3 regions of the Aminobacter sp. P4_D5 genome follow, and region 1 is predicted to be linked to each of the others. Evidence: predicted binding sites of a transcription regulator. Region 1 holds the regulator's gene; each other region holds the start of a gene.
What was found. The regulator PhoB, encoded in region 1, activates phosphate uptake and scavenging genes when phosphate is short. The targets are predictions, from matches to a motif close to TGTCATNNANCTGTCAT.

Region 1 (4,897 bases):
TCCGCCTGGGCTGCCTAATGCGCGCCCTGCTGTACGTCGATCAGGAGATCTTCGCCGCCGGCACGGCCCCTCGCCTTGCCGGGGCCGATTTCGCCTAACCGTCGAAGGCCATCACCGGGCACTTTTCCTCTTCTTGCTCCAAGTCGAAAGGAAGGACGCGGCGCGCAGCACCAGCACCGATAGCACCGCCGCCACGAACGGCCATTGCAGAGGGTTCGGCGCGGGCGGCGGGCGATGGAAGCTCAGGAAGTGCATGAACAGGAAATAGGCCGTGTGCAGCACAACAAGCCCCCACAGCACCGTCGCGCCGTTCTGCAGGAACTTCCAGACCGAGGAACCGAGCAGCTGGATCGACCGATCGTTCGAGGTGGCCATGAGCGCGAGCGCATAGGTCAGCGCGCCAATGCCGATCACGTTGGCAAGCCCGAAGCCATGCTGGAACATCACATACTCGCCCGTCTGCGGGATGATTTCGAAGCCGAACAGCCGCGCAAAATCCCACTCGACCCAGCCGCTGAGTATGATGGCCGTGTGCACGGCCGCCAAAAGCGTCGCATGGATACCGGTCTCGCGCCGATAGGCCACTATCCGCAGCAAGAGCGGCCATAGACGCGAGCCGGGTCCGATCGACATGGTGATCACCAGCATCGCCAGCGATGCGTCCGCGAATGCGCGGTTCCACCTGTGCATCGGGCTCCACTGGGCGTGCACGAGGGCGAACGCGTAGACCAGCGCCGCCGAAAGGCCGATGACCGCGAAATGGCGCAGCAGCATCCGGCGCCAGGCAAGTGGAACGAGCCGGTCGGCGTGTGCGCGCGCCGCGGGGATACCGGTCACTTCGGATACTCCATTTGCGTGGCGTCTGCATTGTCTGCGCGGCAAGCTCGCATTTCGTGCCATGAAGCGACAGCGAGAAGCACAATTCCCAGCGCCGCAATCAATGGCCGGATCGGGTCGAACCAGGTCATCAGCAATTCGCCCCCGAACAGGAGCATGAGGAGCTTGTTGCACGTCGGGCATGCGATGCCGATGAAGTCCGCGACGCCGCCGGCACCCGCGCGGCGGGCCGAACAGAAGGGGCGCCGCACGGCGACGTACAGCCCCGAAAGCGCCGACAGGACCGCCAGGGCGGGCAGTTCCCAGCTCCCAACGGGGGTCATCCGAATGAAGAGCGGATTGTCCCAGAGCGCCGAAACGGTGCCCAGCGCTGCGAAGCTCAGGATAGCCACGGCCACCCCCTTGAGAACGTCGCGGCCATGCCAGCCGGCAGCGGTTCCGCGCAGACCGGAAAGTGTGTGTTCACCCTGCATCGCTTATTCCTCCAACGGAACCATGACGGTTGGCCGGGCGGCGCTTCGCAAACCGCCCGGCGAGAACCTGCTGCGCGACCGTTACATCAGCCGGCGGCTTGCCGAGCACTGTCGCTGGCGACCTCGTGCGAATGGGGTTGGGTCGGATCGCCCAGCACGAGGATGGGAGACTGGCTCGGCACCCGTTCATACAGGTCTATGATGTCCTGGTTCATGAGGCGAACGCCGCCGCTCGAAACCGCCTTTCCGACGGTCCAGTATTCGGGCGTTCCGTGAACGCGATAAAGCGTGTCGACCTTGCCCTGGAAGACGTAGAGCGCCCGCGATCCCAGCGGATTTGTAAGGCCTGGCGGCATGCCGCCCCTGTCGGCGCTCCACTGGGCGAGATCTGGCTGACGCGCGATCATCTCGTTTGGAGGCGTCCATTTCGGCCATTCCTGCTTCCAACCGATACGGCCCCTTCCCGCCCAGGTAAAACCGGCCCGGCCAAGTCCAACCCCGTAGCGCATGGCCTTCCCGCCTGGCTGGACGAGGTAGAGGTAGAAGTTGTCCGTGTCGACGACGAGCGTTCCGACCGGTTCTTCGGTGGCATAGTCGACCTGCTGCCGATAGAAACGGCTCGGTACCTTGGTCAGGTCGATTGCGGCGATTGGGAACCGCTCGTTCGGAAGCGGGCCGTACATCGCAAGGGCATTGCTGTCGACGACCGGCGGCGCCTTTTTGACCGGTGCGTTTGCGGCCGGCACGGCCGCTTGTTGGGTGCTGACGCAGCCGGACACCGCAAGCGTTCCCAGCGCGGCTACGCCGCTGAGAAAATGCCGGCGGCTCAGTGCCGAGCCGTCTCCGGGCAAGGGCGCGGAGTCCGCGGCGTTCGTTTCGAAAGTGCCCGTAGTCATTTGCAGTCTCCTGGAACCATTTCCTGTACTTCGAGCGACACGCAGTCATGGAAGTTGATGACGCTGTCGTTGTTCATGCGAATGTGGCCGTTCGGCACCGATCCGCCGGCCGGTGACGGCTCATGCGTGCGGGCACGCGTCATGTCGCGGTTGCCGCGAGAAAAGCGCATTGGCGCCGAGCGGGCTGGCGTGCGAGCCGGACGGTGGCAGCCAAAGGCCGAACGGTCGGAAATCAGGCAGCGATCGGAGGCCGAAGGAGCGATGCGATCACCAAGCGACGCGGCATGGGATCTGGAAGCAGCTTCAAAAGCGCTGCGCGGGTCGGTGCGGGAAGCTCGACGCGGGCCTGCCAGGCAGGGCAGTCGCCCAGGCAGTGTGTGCTGGCGAAGCGGTCGTCAGAGGACTCACCGACACAGCGCTCCGGGGATGGCAAACACCCATCGGATCCGGCTGTAACTTCAGCCTGCAAGGTTACGCCCGGCAGCTCGCCAATGTTCATGCCTACGGCCGCTGCCCGATCGAGGGGCAGTCCGTAGAGGATGGTGATCAGCACCAGAACAATTACCGAGACAAAGTTGCGCACGGAGCGCCAACTAGCATGAAAACAGACAATTTTTGGTATCACCGAGATCACGAAAGTGTCATCGTCGGAACTTTAACTGCCATTCTTGAAGAAGTTGTCCATCAAAAGAATGGATGTGACGGAGCTCTTGCAGAACAACACTCCAATCACCAGAAGGTTGTTTACATCAGACCGACGCCAAAGCTTCGCGGCGCAGGCGATCTTCATGATTGAGCGCCACCACGCAGACCGGGCGGTCAGCAGTGCGTAGAGCTCGGCGTCGATGGCGGCACGCTGCCGATTGGCCTGATCTGCTGCTGGCCGCAGCCACTGGTGCGCTCGCCGCTTGCGGCAAGAACGGAACAGCGGCGCTAATCCTCGCGGATGGCGTAGCCGGCGCCGCGGATGGTGCGGATCACGTCGGGCATGCGGCCGGTATTGACTGCCTTACGCAAGCGCCCGACATGGACGTCGACGGTACGTTCGTCGATGTAGATCGTCTCGCCCCAGACATTGTCGAGCAACTGGCTGCGCGAAAACACCCGGCCGGGATGCCGCATCATGAACTCCAGCAGCCGGAATTCGGTTGGCCCGAGCTTGATCTCGCTCTTCTTGCGGTAGACCCGGTGCGACTCGCGGTCGAGCATGATGTCGCCGACCTTGAGGATCGAAGACAGCACTTCGGGCTTGGCCCGGCGCAGCAACGCCTTGACCCGTGCCATGAACTCGGGCGTCGAGAACGGCTTGACCAGATAGTCGTCGGCACCAGTCGACAGCCCGCGCACGCGGTCGCTCTCTTCGCCACGCGCCGTCAGCATGATGATCGGCAGCCGTTCGGTGTCGGGCCGCATCCGAAGCCTGCGGCACAGCTCGATGCCGGAGAGTGCCGGCACCATCCAGTCGAGCACCAAAAGGTCGGGCACGTTTTCCTGAAGCCGTATTTCGGCCTCGTCGCCACGCGTGACGACCTCGACCTGGTAGCCTTCGGACTCGAGGTTGTAGCGAAGCAGCACGCCCAGCGGCTCTTCGTCCTCGACGACCATGATCTTGGGGGCGATCATCGGCAGTCCTTCATGTTGGAGTTCAGGTGGCCGAAACCGGCGATGTGGTTTCTTCAACCTTCGGCCGGTGGAGCGGCAGCTGCGTGCCGGTCACCACGAAATACGCGTTCTCGGCGATATTGGTGACATGGTCGCCAATGCGCTCCAGGTTCTTGGCGCAGAACAGCAGATGCGTGCAGGCAGTGATGTTGCGCGGATCTTCCATCATGTAGGTCAGGAGCTCGCGGAACACCGCGTTGTACTGGATGTCGATCTTCTGGTCGTCGGCGCGCAGGTTCTTCAGGCCCTCGGCCTGGCGCGCGACATAGAGATCAACGACGCCCCGCACCTGGTCGAGCACCAGCTGTGCCATGGCATCGATCGAATGCGAAAGATTGCGTGGCGTCGGCGACTGGCCGACAGCGCCGACACGCTTGGCGATGTTCTTGGCGAGGTCGCCGATGCGTTCGAGATCCCCCGCCATACGGATGGCGCCAACCACGGCACGCAGGTCCTGTGCCATCGGCTGGCGCTTGGCGATCAGCGTGATGGCGCTGTTGTCGAGTTCGCGCTGCTTGGCGTCCATGATCGTGTCGTCGGCGACAACGCTTTGCGCCAGCGCCTGGTCGGACGACAACAGCGCGCGGATGGCACCGGCAACCATCGAGCCGCCGAGATCGCCCATGTCACGGATGAGCTGGTCGACATGCTGGAGTTCTTCGTCGAAGGACCGGACTGTATGTTCGCCCATGATTTATTCCTCGTCTCGTATACGGCGGCGAAAACGTCCACTCAGCCGAAGCGGCCGGTGATGTAGTCCTGCGTCCGCTTGTCGTCGGGGTTGGTGAACATCTTGTCGGTAGCGCCTTCCTCGACGAGATAGCCGAGGTGGAACATCGCGGTGCGCTGCGACACGCGTGCCGCCTGCTGCATCGAGTGCGTCACGATCACGATCGTGTAGTTCTCGCGCAGCTCGTCGATCAGCTCCTCCACCTTCGCGGTAGCGATCGGATCGAGTGCCGAGCACGGCTCGTCCATCAGGATCACTTCGGGCGACACCGCAATGGCGCGCGCGATGCACAAGCGCTG
Region 2 (6,397 bases), on a different contig from region 1:
CTCGAGCTTTTCAACGCGTGTGCCGTGCAGGCCAACGATGGCGCCCTGCTTGTGGAGGATGCGGGCGATTTCTTCGCCGATGCCCCCGGATGCGCCGGTGACGAGTGCCTTGCGGCCGGTCAGATCGAGCATTTTTCAATCCCTTTCAGAGATCGCCCTTCACGGGCGGGTCGATTGAATTGTTCAGACGAGTGCGGCGATTGCCGCGTCGATGTCGGCCGGGTTGTTGACCGCAGCCGTTGCGATGTCCTTGTTGATGCGGCGGGCGAGGCCCGACAACACCTTGCCGGCGCCCACTTCGTAAAGTGTGGTGACGCCGTTGTTGCCGAACCATTCGACCGTCTCGCGCCAGCGCACGCGGCCGGTGACCTGCTCGACGAGGCGGGCGGCGATCTCTTCGGGATCGGTGATCGGCTGAACCGAGACGTTGGCGACAACCGGAACGATCGGCGGATGCTTCTTCACCCCGGCGAGTGCTTCGCGCATTTTTTCAGCCGCCGGCGCCATCAGCGCCGAATGGAAAGGCGCTGAGACCTGCAGCATCAGCGCGCGCTTGGCGCCCTTTTCGGTGCAGAGCTTGGCGGCGCGTTCGACGGCCGCCTTCTCGCCCGAGATCACCAGCTGGCCGCCGCCATTGTCGTTGGCGATCTGGCACACCGAACCCTGGGCAGCCTCAGCACAGGCGGCGTCGACATCGGCTTGCTCCAGTCCGATGATCGCAGCCATCGCGCCCTGCCCGGCCGGCACCGCCGCCTGCATGGCGTCGCCGCGGATGCGCAGCAGGCGCGCCGCGTCGGCGACCGAAACAAAGCCAGCGGCAGCTAGTGCCGAATACTCGCCGAGCGAGTGCCCCGCGACGTATGAAACCTTGTCCTTGAGCGACAGGCCGCGCGATTCCAGCGCCCTGAAGGCAGCCATCGACACCGCCATCAGCGCCGGCTGGGCGTTGGCCGTCAGCGTCAGCGTCTCTTCAGGACCTTCCCAGATCAGCTTCGAAAGTTTTTCGCCCAATGCATCATCGACTTCTTCGAACACGCGGCGCGCTTCGGGAAAAGCATCGGCGAGTTCCTTGCCCATGCCGACAGCCTGGCTGCCCTGCCCCGGGAAAGTGAATGCAACGGCCATGTTGGTCTCCTGGCTACTTGCCGCATCGGCCCGAACCGGAATCGGTTTCACCGGGTGCGATGCGCAGACTTATCACGTGGAGCGCCCTTGCACGTTCGGGAACAAGCATCACGCCACATCGTTGTGCCTCTGGCGCAATGGATACCGTGAAGTCAAGTCTTGAGGGCTTTGGGACCCCGCTGGGGCAAATAATCACAGATGATTAATACGAAACACCTTTTGTTTGCCTCATCCTTCTCAATTTTGCCATATGCGCTAGGTTTTCGATGACCGTTTTGTGACAGTTGCGTGACGCCGCTGTCGAGCGCCCGGGGAAGTTGAGTTGGCAAAGCAATTGGCGGACGGCAAGGCCGTCGTCAGAGATGACGAAAACGAGGCCGCGCGAGCGCGTGGCCGGCGTGCCTATACTTTGTGCGTGCTGCGCTCGGTCATGGTCACGCTCGCCGTTTCGGCGGTGCTGGTCTTTGCCATCGAGTTGGTCGCGCGCGGCTCCTTCGTCGACACCCTCAACTTCTTCCAGCAGCCGTTCAAGCCGAGCTGGACGACGGTCGCCCTGTTTGCCCTTTTGATCATCGCTCTCGATGCGCTTCTCGGGCGGCCCTATAATGGCCTTTTGATCGTTGCGCCCGTCGCACTCGTGCTCGCCTTCGTCGGCCATCAGAAATCGCTCTATCTCGGCGACCCGCTCTACCCGACGGATTTCCTCTACGCCCGTCAGATCGTCGAACTGATGCCGCTGCTCGTTCGTGAACGGCCCCTCGCCGGCATCGGCATTGCCGTCGGCCTGATCGTGGGCATCTCGCTACTTGTGCTGGCCTGGCGCTACTGGCGCCGCCGCATGCCGACCTTGACGCTTTGGGCCCGCGTCTCGCGTCTCGCTATCGCCATTCCAACCCTCGCCTTCTTTGTCTCGATCATGGACTACGCGACCTTTTCGTGGACGCGCGACCGCCTCCAGATCATCCCCATGATGTGGGACCAGAAGGAAAATTACGCCTCCAATGGCTTTGCCATCGCCTTCGCGCTCAATGTGCCGATGGCCAAGGTCAAGGCGCCGGAGGGCTATTCCGAAAAGGCGATCGACGCCATTGCCCGGCCTGAACAGGCTGTCGCGGCCCTGCCGGAGGAAAAGCCCGACGTCATCATCGTGATGAGCGAATCCTTCTGGGATCCGACGCTTCTGCCTGGCGTATCGATCGCACCCGATCCTATAAAGAATGCACGCGCATCGCAGTCGGGCCATGTTTTTTCGCCCGAATTCGGCGGCATGACCGCCAATGTCGAGTTCGAGGCCCTGACCGGTTTCTCCAACGCCTTCCTGCCGGCCGGCTCCATTCCCTACCAGCAATATGTCCGCGCGCCGGTGCCTTCGCTGGCCACCTTCTTCAAGAGCGAAGGCTACGAGACCCGCGCCATCCATCCGTTCGGCAGCTGGTTCTGGAACCGCGCGCCTGTCTACCAGGCCTTCGGCTTCGACAAGTTCATGTCGGAAGAAAACCTGCCGCCGCTCGAAAAGCGCGGGCCGCTGGCATCCGACGCCGCCTTGATGGAAGAGATCATCCGCGAAGCCGATGCGACCGAGCATCCGTTCTTCTTCTTTGCGGTCTCCCTGCAGAGCCACGGCCCTTACGAGCCGAACCGCTACAGCGACACGACCCACAAGGTCGAGGCCGCAACGACGCAGTGGGCACGCGATTCGATCCTGACCTATGCCGAGGGCGCTTCTGACGCGGACCGCGGCCTCAAGCGGCTGATGGACTGGGCGAGCAAGCGCGAGCGCCCGACCGTGATCGCCTTCTTCGGTGACCACCTGCCGCCGCTCGGGCCCGTCTATGTCGAGACCGGCTTCATGAAAGAGCCGGTTGCCAAGCGCAAGGCGGCGATCGGCGAGATGCTGGTCCAGCACGAAACGCCGCTGGTGGTGTGGTCGAACCGCACAGGTCCCGCGCGCGACATCGGCTCGATCAGCCCGGCCTTCCTGCCTCTGCATGTGCTCGAGACCGCCGGCATCAGCCACCCCTACTACACCGGTTTCCTTGGCGACCTGCATGACCGATTCCGGGTCGTCGACCGCAACGTGCTGCTACCACGCGAAGGCGAGTCGGTGTTCGACTGGTCGCGCGCAAAACAGCTCGACCCGGCGATCCGCGATTTCCGCTGGCTGCAATACGACATGATGTTCGGCAAGCGCCGCGGCGCCAAGGGCTTCTTCCCCGAGACGGTCGACAAAGTCGTTGCCGACCGCACCCGCTCGCCGCTTTTCCTGCAACCCGAGGCACTCGGCTGAGCGGCGAAAAACCCAAGAAAATGGCCGATTTCGGCGGGATTTTTGGCCCCGCCCCTTGCCTTGGCCGCACTTAGCATGTAGACGCCCGCCATCTGCCGGTCCCAGCTGGGGGCTGAACGGAGGGCCGGAGGCTTTCTTGAAAGTCTCCGTGTGAAGCGAAAACGCTTCCGCCTCCCGTGTCTCCGCTCTCGACCGTCTCGTCGTGCTCCTTTCTTCCCCTGAGGAGGCCGTAAGGCCCTCGAAGGGTCAGCGAGGTCGCAGAGGCTCTAGCCGCCGGGACCGGAAGATCGAAACGAAGAAAGGCAAAAGCTATGGCTCTTTATGAACATGTGTTTCTTGCCCGCCAGGACCTCTCGCAGCAGCAGGTCGATGCACTTGTCGAACACTACAAGGGCATCATCACTGCAGCAGGCGGGTCGGTTGGCCGGGTCGAGAACTGGGGACTGAAGTCCCTCACCTACCGCGTCAACAAGAACCGCAAGGCGTATTACACGCTTATGGACATCACCGCTCCGTCGGCTGCCGTCAAGGAAGTCGAGCGCCAGCAGGGCCTGTCCGAAGACGTTCTGCGCTTCCTGACCATCAAGGTCGACGCGCATGAAGAAGGCGTCTCCGCCATGATGCAGAAGCGCGAAGAGCGCTCCGAGCGTGGTGGCTTTGGCGATCGTCCGCGCAGCTTCGGCGACCGCGACCGTGGTGATCGCGGCCCGCGCAGCTTCGGCGACCGCGATGGCGGTGGTGATCGTGGCCCGCGCCGTCCGCGCGAAGGTGTTGAAGGGGGTGCAGAATAATGGTCGACATCAATCAGATCCCGACCCGTCGTCCCTTCCATCGCCGCCGCAAGACCTGCCCGTTCTCCGGCGCCAACGCTCCGAAGATCGACTACAAGGACGTGCGTCTGCTGCAGCGCTACATTTCCGAGCGCGGCAAGATCGTTCCTTCGCGCATCACCGCCGTCAGCCAGAAGAAGCAGCGTGAACTCGCCAAGGCGATCAAGCGCGCCCGCTTCCTCGGCCTGCTGCCCTACGTGGTGAAGTGATCTGCTTTCTGGCCCGGGTGCTTTGTCGCCCGGGCCAGAATTTTCCTGCCGCGACGGGCGTGGCCGGTTAAGTCTCAAAATCCCGAGTTGGGTCTCCTCAAGAGCCCCTAACTGCCGCAACGACAGGCAGGACAGCGAAACCGGCGGTACCGCCCTTCCCTGCTTCCTTGCCCGTTGAATTTTATTCGCTGCCTTTGCAGCCAACGAAAGGACAGGAAAATGGACGTCATTCTCCTCGAACGCATTTCCCGCCTCGGCCAGATGGGCGACACCGTCAAGGTCAAGGACGGCTTTGCCCGCAACTTCCTTCTGCCCAAGGGCAAGGCGCTCCGCGCCAACGAAGCCAACAGGAAGAAGTTCGAAGGCCAGCGCGCTCAGCTCGAAGCCCGCAACCTCGAGCGCAAGTCGGAAGCCCAGCAGGTCGCCGACAAGCTCGACGGCAAGACCTTCGTGATCGTGCGTTCGGCTGGTGAAACCGGCCAGCTCTACGGTTCGGTCTCGACCCGCGACATCGCCGACCTGCTGATCGCCGAAGGCTTCACTGTTGCCCGCAACCAGGTCGAGCTCAACCAGCCGATCAAGAACATCGGCCTGACCAATGTGGCGATCGCGCTGCACGCCGAAGTCGAAGTCACCATCACGCTGAACATCGCGCGCACGGCCGACGAAGCCGAGCGCCAGACGAAGGGCGAGACGCTGACCACGGCTGAGGCCATCTACGGCGACGACATCAACGAAAACGCCCGTCCGGACAGCTTCTTTGATCCGAACGAAGACGGCGAAGGCGACGAAGGCTGATTTCAGCCAACGCCTTCTATCCAGTTTTCTGGACCAAGCCCGGATGGCAACATCCGGGCTTTTTTTGTGCCAGCCGTGGAACTTGTCAGCACTGTCACTATCTTCCAAGATCGGACTACAGGACTGACCTCTTTCGCGAGCACGCCATGAACATGTTGTTGCAACGCATCGTCGGTAAGCTTGTGCGCACGGGCGATCTGACAGTCACCGGCCCCAATGGGCGGTCGCATCGATTCGGCGACGGTTCCGGCGAGCCGGTACATCTCCTGATCAAGACACGGCGCGCCGAGAGCGCCATTGCACTCGATCCCATGCTAGCCCTGCCCGAGGCCTATATGGACGGCGATGTCGACATCGTCGGTGGCGATGTGCTCGGGCTGATGCGGGTCGTCTTCCAAAATCTCGGCAATGGCAGCATCGACACTGCCTGGACCAAGGCGATCGACAATGTGAGGCTCGCCTTCCGGCGCTTTCAGCAGGTCAACACCGCCGCGCGCGCCAAGCGCAACGTCCAGCGGCACTACGATCTGTCGGGTGATCTCTACCGGCTCTTCCTCGACGCCGACATGCAATATTCCTGCGCCTATTTCACCCATCCGGACATGACGCTGGAAGAGGCCCAGATCGCCAAGAAGGCGCATATCGCAGCCAAGATGCGGCTGAGGCCGGGACAATCGGTGCTCGACATCGGTTCCGGCTGGGGCGGACTTGGGCTTTATCTGGCCCGCAGCTTCGAGGTCCAGGTGCTCGGCGTCACCTTGTCAAGCGAGCAGCATGCTGTCGCCACCGAGCGCGCGCATGAAGAAGGGCTGGACGGCCACGTCCATTTTGAAATCAGGGATTATCGCGAATTGGTCGAGCGCTTCGACCGCATCGTTTCCGTCGGTATGTTCGAGCACGTTGGCGTCAACCACTACCGCACCTTCTTCGACAACGTTGCCAAGCGCCTGAAGCCCGATGGTGTCATGGTGCTGCACTCGATCGGCCGTGCCGGCCCCCCAGCCTCGACCAGCGCCTTCATCCGCAAGCACATCTTCCCCGGCGGTTATATTCCCGCTCTGTCGGAGGTGCTGCCAGCGATTGAAAAGGCCGGCCTGATGGTCACCGATGTCGAGATCCTGCGGCTGCATTATGCCGACACGCTGAAG
Region 3 (6,397 bases), on a different contig from region 1:
TTCGGTCGATTTCGGCAACCGCCCAGTTCTGTTGATGATGGGCAACGAGCAGCAGGGCTTGCCCGACAATCTGGCAGACGCCTGCGACAAGCTTTTGCGCATCCCGCAAGCCGGCCGTGCCGATTCGCTCAATCTCGCGGTCGCCACCGGCGTCATGCTGTTTGAGATCCGGCGCAACGCGCTCACACTTTAGGAGACGGCGCCCCGTGAAACCCGCAGTAGTCTACGGCGTTGTAACGGCATTGGCCGTAGCGCTCGATCAGTGGATCAAAATTCTCGTCGAAGCCAATCTCGTCATGCATGAGAAGGTCGATGTGCTGCCCTTCCTGGCACTTTACCGCACCTACAACACCGGCATCGCCTTTTCGATGTTCTCCAGCGTCGGCGACACCGGCCTCATCGCGCTGACCGCGATCGTCGTCACTTTCGTGACTATTCTGGCAATCCGCACGACGCCGGCGCAAGTCATTTCACGCTTTGGCTTTGCGCTGATCGTCGGCGGCGCGCTCGGCAATCTCATCGACCGCACCGTCTACGGTCACGTCATCGACTACATACTGTTCCACACGCCGGTGTGGTCCTTTGCCATCTTCAACCTCGCCGACGTCTTCATTTCGGTCGGTGCGGCACTGGTGGTGCTCGACGAGTTCCTGGCCTGGCGGCGCAGCCGCAGCGAGCCGGTAGCCTCAGACGAATGAATTCGTCCGGCGCACTTCAAGTTACAATACGAGTTGTGACAGTGACGTGAAGTCAGTCGCGGCATACGCACAGACTTCAGTTTGCGGTTAAGAATTTTTTCAGCATGGTCGCAATCGGGTCCAAGGTCTGCCACAATCGGTCATCATGGTGTCATCGGTGGACGGGCCGATAGGTACCGACTGAAACTGTCTTGCGGCTACGCGGCGTAGATTTGCGGGTCGAAACGACAGGTGGGGACGCTCATTTTTCCGAGCGCTTGGGGCCTGAGTGGAGAGTTGCTAGTGAAAATGCCCTTCGGGTTGGGCGCAGCCAATCAGCCGCGCTCCACGATGATGTTCATGAAAACCGAGCCAGCTTCCTGGCGCGAGAACGCTCCCAATCGTGGCCTGGTCTGCGGTGTGCTGGCGATGACCGCTCTGATGAGCGTGACCGCCGTTTCAGCTCTCTTCATCCTACCGCATATGGGCCAGCACTCGGTCAACGCAGTGCAAGAAGCCGAGCAGGCCGCAACCCAGCCGGCGAAAGAAAAGATCACTGCCATCGCCGCCGAACCGACCGGCCGCAAGGAACGGGTCGCCACAACGCGCACTTCGATCCTGGTTTCCGAGGCGTCGGCATCTGAAGCGGCGACCGACATGCCGCTCGCAGCGGATCCGCGCTGGGCGCAGGTCGTGGCTGCAGCAGCGAACCGGCCGCTCGAAGCGATGCCCGCCATTCCAGGTGCCGAAAACATCATCGCCCAAGACCCTGACGAGACAGCACCGCTCGCGCTCGCAGAGACCAAGCCCGATCCGTCTGAAACCGCTGCCGTCGATGCGATGGAAGCCGAGGTCAAGCCCGCCAGCGAACCGAGCCAGGGCGGCCGCGAGGTCAAGATCAAGCGCTCGGTGAACATGCGCGCCACACCGCAAAAAGGTGGTCAGGTTTTGGGCGTCATCCCCGCCAAAACCTCTGTCGAACTGGTTTCGTGCACTCAATGGTGTGAAATCGTTTTCAACGGCAAGCGCGGCTACGTCTTCAAGAGCTACGTCCAGTAGCGACTGACGCGGCGGCCGGAATACGGCGACCGCTAAAATTCGATCAATCCGCCCAAATCTTCCCTAAGCTCTCAGTGCTAGGTTTCCGCCATGATGACGGAGTCCGGCACAGCGGAAGCAAATACGACGCAAGGCGTGGCCATGGCCGACGCCGACACGCTGTCGCGTCGCCGCATCATCACATCGCCGCAGCTCGAACCGCATTTGCCGAAGGAGCCGCCGCGCGGCCTGTACTTCGCCACCCTGATTGCCATCATGGTGCTTGCCGGTCTCGCCCACCTGACCGGGGCGCCCGCCTTCATCAGCATCGGCCTGTTTGCCGCCGCCTTCACCGGAATGGTGCTGCTGTCGCGCAGCCTCGGCGAGCGCGAGCGCGCCGCCGAAGCGATCACCGAAAGCGCTTCACGCAGTCGCGCCGAGATCGAGACTCTGGCCGACCGGATGTGGGAGCTGCAGGAAAGCGAAGAGCGCTTCCGCGGCCTCATCGACGCACTTGGCGACCTTGTCGTGCACCGCGATCGCGACGGCCGCATCGTCTATGCCAACAAGGTATTTGCCGGACTCATCGGCCAGGACCAGCGTGACCTCGCCGGCCGCACCTTGCAGGAACTCGGCGTCGATGTCGGCATCGTTCCAGACGCAGCCTTCGCCGATGGCGAATGCCTGAGCTCCACCGATGTCGGAATCCGTTCGAACGGCGTGGTGCGCTGGTTTTCCTGGACCGAGCTTTCGGTACGTGACAAGACCAGCGACGCCGTGTCGCATCGGGCGATCGCCCGCGACATCACCGCCCGCAAGCGCGCCGAAACCGCGCTCATCGGCGCACGCGAGCGCGCCGAATATGCGAGCCAGGCAAAATCGCGTTTCCTGGCCACTGTAAGCCACGAAATCCGCACGCCGATGAACGGCATCATGGGCATGGCAAAGCTCTTGCACGACACCGAGCTGTCGCCCGAGCAACGCACCTATGTCGGTGCGATCTCGACGTCGGCGAGCGCACTTTTGGCGCTGATCGAGGACCTGCTCGACTATTCGAAAATCGAGGCAGGACGCTTCGATCCCGAACCGCAGCCGATGTCGCCGCGCGAGATCGCTGACAATGTGGTCGAGCTTCTGGCCTCGCGCGCATTCGGCAAGGGCATCGGCCTAGGCTGCCATGTCGCGCTCAACGTGCCCCAAATGATATCCGCCGATCCGGGCCGCGTGCGCCAGGTGCTGCTCAACCTGATTGGAAACGCCATAAAATTCACCGATGCCGGTGGCATCATGCTTAGCGTCGAGCGCATCCGCGACGAGCATCCCGACAAGATCCGCTTCACCGTAGCCGATACCGGATCGGGCCTGCGCGCCGAGGACATGGAGCGCATCTTCGAAGAATTCGAACAAGCCGATGGCACATCGACCCGCTCGCATGGTGGTGCTGGCCTCGGGCTTGCCATCTCCAAGCGCCTCGTGACCTCGATGGGCGGCACGATATCGGCCAAGAGCATTTCGGGCGAAGGTTCGGAGTTCTCCTTCGATCTGCCCGCCTTCGGCGCCACCGAAGACGCACAARCCAGCGTCGATATGCTTGCCGGCCGCCATGTGGTGATCCTGTCCAGGAACACCACGGAAGCCGAAGCGATCGCCGAGACCGTCCGCGCCCATGGCGGCAGCGCCGACATCGCTGTCACGCCCGAGCAGGCGCAAGGTTATGCCGCCGGCTGCAACGCCCTCCTCATCGATGCGGCAATGGAAGAAAATGACGGCCGCATGCTCCGGAACTTGCGCGAGAATGGTTTTGCCGCAAGCGAAGCGGTGACGCTGATCGCCCCGAACGACCGGGGCCTTCTGGGCGAATTGCGCGCCAGTGGCTACGCGACCTTCCTCGCCCGGCCGGTGCGCGGCGAGACCTTGCTGCGGGTGTTGCTGGCGAATCAGGGCGTCGTTGCGGGGCAAGCGCAGCCCTTAAACAACCGCACCGTCGCCAAGCCTGCGGCTAATTCACACCTGCTTGGCCTGTCGGTGCTGATCGCCGAGGACAACGACATCAATGCCATGCTCGCCCGCGCGGTGCTGCTCAAGGCAGGACACCGGGTCGATGTCGTCAACAACGGCAAGGCCGCCGTCGAGGCGGTGACGGGAGGAGCGCGCAAACGCCGCTACGACGTCGTGCTGATGGACCTGCATATGCCCGTAATGGACGGATTGGACGCGATTTCGGCCATTCGCAGGCACGAAGAGCAACATGGGCTTTCCGCCCTGCCGATCATGGTCTTGTCGGCCGACAGCCAGGAAAAGACCCGCCATGCGGTGCTCGCCCATGGTGCCAGCGGCTTTATCACCAAGCCGTTGGACCCGGACGTTCTGATAAATCTTGTCGAACAGCGCGCCGCTGCCTGACCAGTTCTGTCGATTTCCCTAGCCGGCTAGGCGCCGTTGCTTGCCCTCGCAGTCTTGCCCGCGCGGGTCGATCACGATACTGTCACAATCCTGTAGCACCGACACCGTATCCCCGCGCCAGGAGGGATGGCTCGAAGGAGAATCACCCGTGCATACAGCCTTGCCGGACAGTGACACTCAGAAAGCCAACGGCGCCAAGGTGACAGTGCCTTCCAAACCTTTACTCCCAGGAACGCCGCTCGGACGGATCGGTACATTGGAAGTTCGCCTCGCCCGAGACGAATCCGAGATCGCTGCCGCGCAGGAAGTTCGCTACCGCGTGTTCTTCGACGAACTCGGCGCCCGCAAGCAGGCGGCGCACTCGATCGAACGTCGCGACTCCGACCGCTTTGACGACGTTTGTGACCACCTGCTGGTCTTCGACACCTCGATCAACGGCCCCGAGCATCGCCGCATCGTCGGCACCTACCGGCTGCTGCGCCAGGAGCGCGCGACCGAGGCCGGCGGGTTTTATTCCGACGACGAATTCGAGCTGAACAAGCTCATCGCACGCCATCCCGGCCAGCGCTTTCTTGAGCTCGGCCGCTCCTGCGTGCTACCCGAATACCGCTCCAAGCGAACCATCGAAGCGCTGTGGCAAGGCATCTGGGCCTATCTCAACCGCTACGACATCGACGTCATGACCGGCTGCGCCTCGTTCCACGGCACGGTGCCGGCGGCACATGCCGAGGCGCTAACCTATCTTGCCCATCATTGCCGCACCAGCGCCGACTGGGATGTCCGCGCTGTCGCGTCGCGCTACTGCGCCATGGATCTGATGCCGATCGAAGCGATCAACGCCAAGGCGGCGATCGCCGCCATGCCGCCTCTGGTCAAGGGCTATCTGCGCGTCGGCGCCAAGATCGGCGACGGCTGCGTCATCGACCACGACTTCGGCACGACCGACGTCTTCATCGTCATGCCGGTCAAGGAAATCGGCGCCCGCTACATCAATTATTACGGCGGGGAAGCGCAGCGCTTCGCCGCTTAGAGAAGTGGCCGACGATCTCTCCAGCGCCTTCGACAAGCTATACGCAGCAGCCGAAGGCCTGCCCGAGGTCGTCGAAGGCACCTCCTACGGCACCCCGTCGCTTCAGCTCCGCAAGAAACTCCTCTGCCGCGTCAAGGATGCCGACACGGTCGTTGTCATGTGCCCGCTTGAAGAAAAAGAGATGCTGATGGAGGCCGATCCGCAGCTCTATTTCGAGACGGCCCATTACAAGGGCTGGCCGGCCATGCTGGTGCGCATTCACGAGATTCCGCTCGACCAGCTCCGGACCCGGCTCGAACGCGCTTGGCTAATGCGGGCACCGAAAAGCCTGGCGAAGGCGTGGGAAAGCAGGGCCTAGACGCCTCTGTTCGGCATGAATTTCGGTACGCAGCAGCCATTCGCACCCGACTCAGGGCATGAGAGGTGCTGTGCAGACCAAAGGAGGCAAATGTGATTGCGAAAGACGAACTCTTCGAGCGCCTCTGGAATGGTGAAGCTGCGATGGACGAGTGGAGTGCGGCTGTGTCGGGCGGTTCCGCGAGGCAGATCGCGGACAATGCGATCGCCATCCACACCGGCTACCTCTTTGGAAACACAACCGCATGTCGCACCGCCGATGGCTTGGTGCTGGTCGATAGCGGCAGTCGCGAAACCGCCAGCCAGACGCTCGCCATATTGCGCAAATGGGACGATGCCCCGGTTCATACCGTCATCTACACGCATGGGCATATCGACCACACCTGGGGCGCGCGGCTCCTGGACCAGGAGGCAGATGCGAAAGGGACATCGCGCCCACGCATCATCGCGCACCGCAATGTGCTGGAGCGCTTCAAGCGCTACGATGCGACTCATGACCTGAACAGCATTGTGATGGGCCGCCAATTCAACCAGCCGGGCTACACATTCCCCAGCGACCATCGCCGTCCCGACGAGGTTTATGACGACAATCTCAGCCTGACGATTGGCGGACTGCGGCTTGAACTGTTCCACGGCCGCGGCGAAACCGATGACGCGACCTTTGTATGGGCGCCGGAACAGCGCATCCTGGTGAGCGGTGATTTCGTCATCTGGGTGTTTCCCAATGCCGGCAATCCACGCAAGGTCCAGCGCTTTGCGCTGGACTGGGCGTCGGCGTTGCGCCGCATGCAGGCCCTGGAGCCGGACGTGCTTGTCCCCGGCCACGGCCCTGTGGTCGCAGGCTCCTCACGGGCCAATCAGATCCTGAATGACGGCGCCTCGGTGCTGGAAA

Region 2: AC1DWF_RS04320 (LTA synthase family protein) is a predicted target of PhoB. The motif match lies at 1,403-1,419, and genes of this name have one in related genera.
Region 3: olsB (l-ornithine N(alpha)-acyltransferase) is a predicted target of PhoB. The motif match lies at 4,199-4,215, and genes of this name have one in related genera.

The regions. Positions count from the first base shown of each region.
Region 1 is NZ_JBFUIP010000239.1:318-5,214, reverse strand. It holds partial or broken gene AC1DWF_RS29210 (ROK family protein) at 1-98, shown strand, start outside; gene AC1DWF_RS29205 (ferric reductase-like transmembrane domain-containing protein) at 112-837, opposite strand; gene AC1DWF_RS29200 (hypothetical protein) at 834-1,310, opposite strand; gene AC1DWF_RS29195 (L,D-transpeptidase) at 1,397-2,206, opposite strand; gene AC1DWF_RS29190 (hypothetical protein) at 2,203-2,349, opposite strand; gene AC1DWF_RS29185 (hypothetical protein) at 2,805-3,002, shown strand; gene phoB (phosphate regulon transcriptional regulator PhoB) at 3,140-3,829, opposite strand; gene phoU (phosphate signaling complex protein PhoU) at 3,852-4,559, opposite strand; partial or broken gene AC1DWF_RS29170 (phosphate ABC transporter ATP-binding protein) at 4,601-4,897, opposite strand, start outside.
Region 2 is NZ_JBFUIP010000010.1:59,249-65,645, forward strand. It holds gene fabG (3-oxoacyl-[acyl-carrier-protein] reductase) at 1-132, opposite strand, end outside; gene fabD (ACP S-malonyltransferase) at 184-1,125, opposite strand; gene AC1DWF_RS04320 (LTA synthase family protein) at 1,556-3,412, shown strand; gene rpsF (30S ribosomal protein S6) at 3,724-4,203, shown strand; gene rpsR (30S ribosomal protein S18) at 4,203-4,451, shown strand; gene rplI (50S ribosomal protein L9) at 4,671-5,249, shown strand; gene AC1DWF_RS04340 (class I SAM-dependent methyltransferase) at 5,396-6,397, shown strand, end outside.
Region 3 is NZ_JBFUIP010000108.1:7,026-13,422, reverse strand. It holds gene AC1DWF_RS20835 (TrmH family RNA methyltransferase) at 1-193, shown strand, start outside; gene lspA (signal peptidase II) at 207-698, shown strand; gene AC1DWF_RS20825 (SH3 domain-containing protein) at 987-1,736, shown strand; gene AC1DWF_RS20820 (PAS domain-containing hybrid sensor histidine kinase/response regulator) at 1,827-4,118, shown strand; gene olsB (l-ornithine N(alpha)-acyltransferase) at 4,318-5,148, shown strand; gene AC1DWF_RS20810 (MmcQ/YjbR family DNA-binding protein) at 5,153-5,506, shown strand; gene AC1DWF_RS20805 (alkyl sulfatase dimerization domain-containing protein) at 5,599-6,397, shown strand, end outside.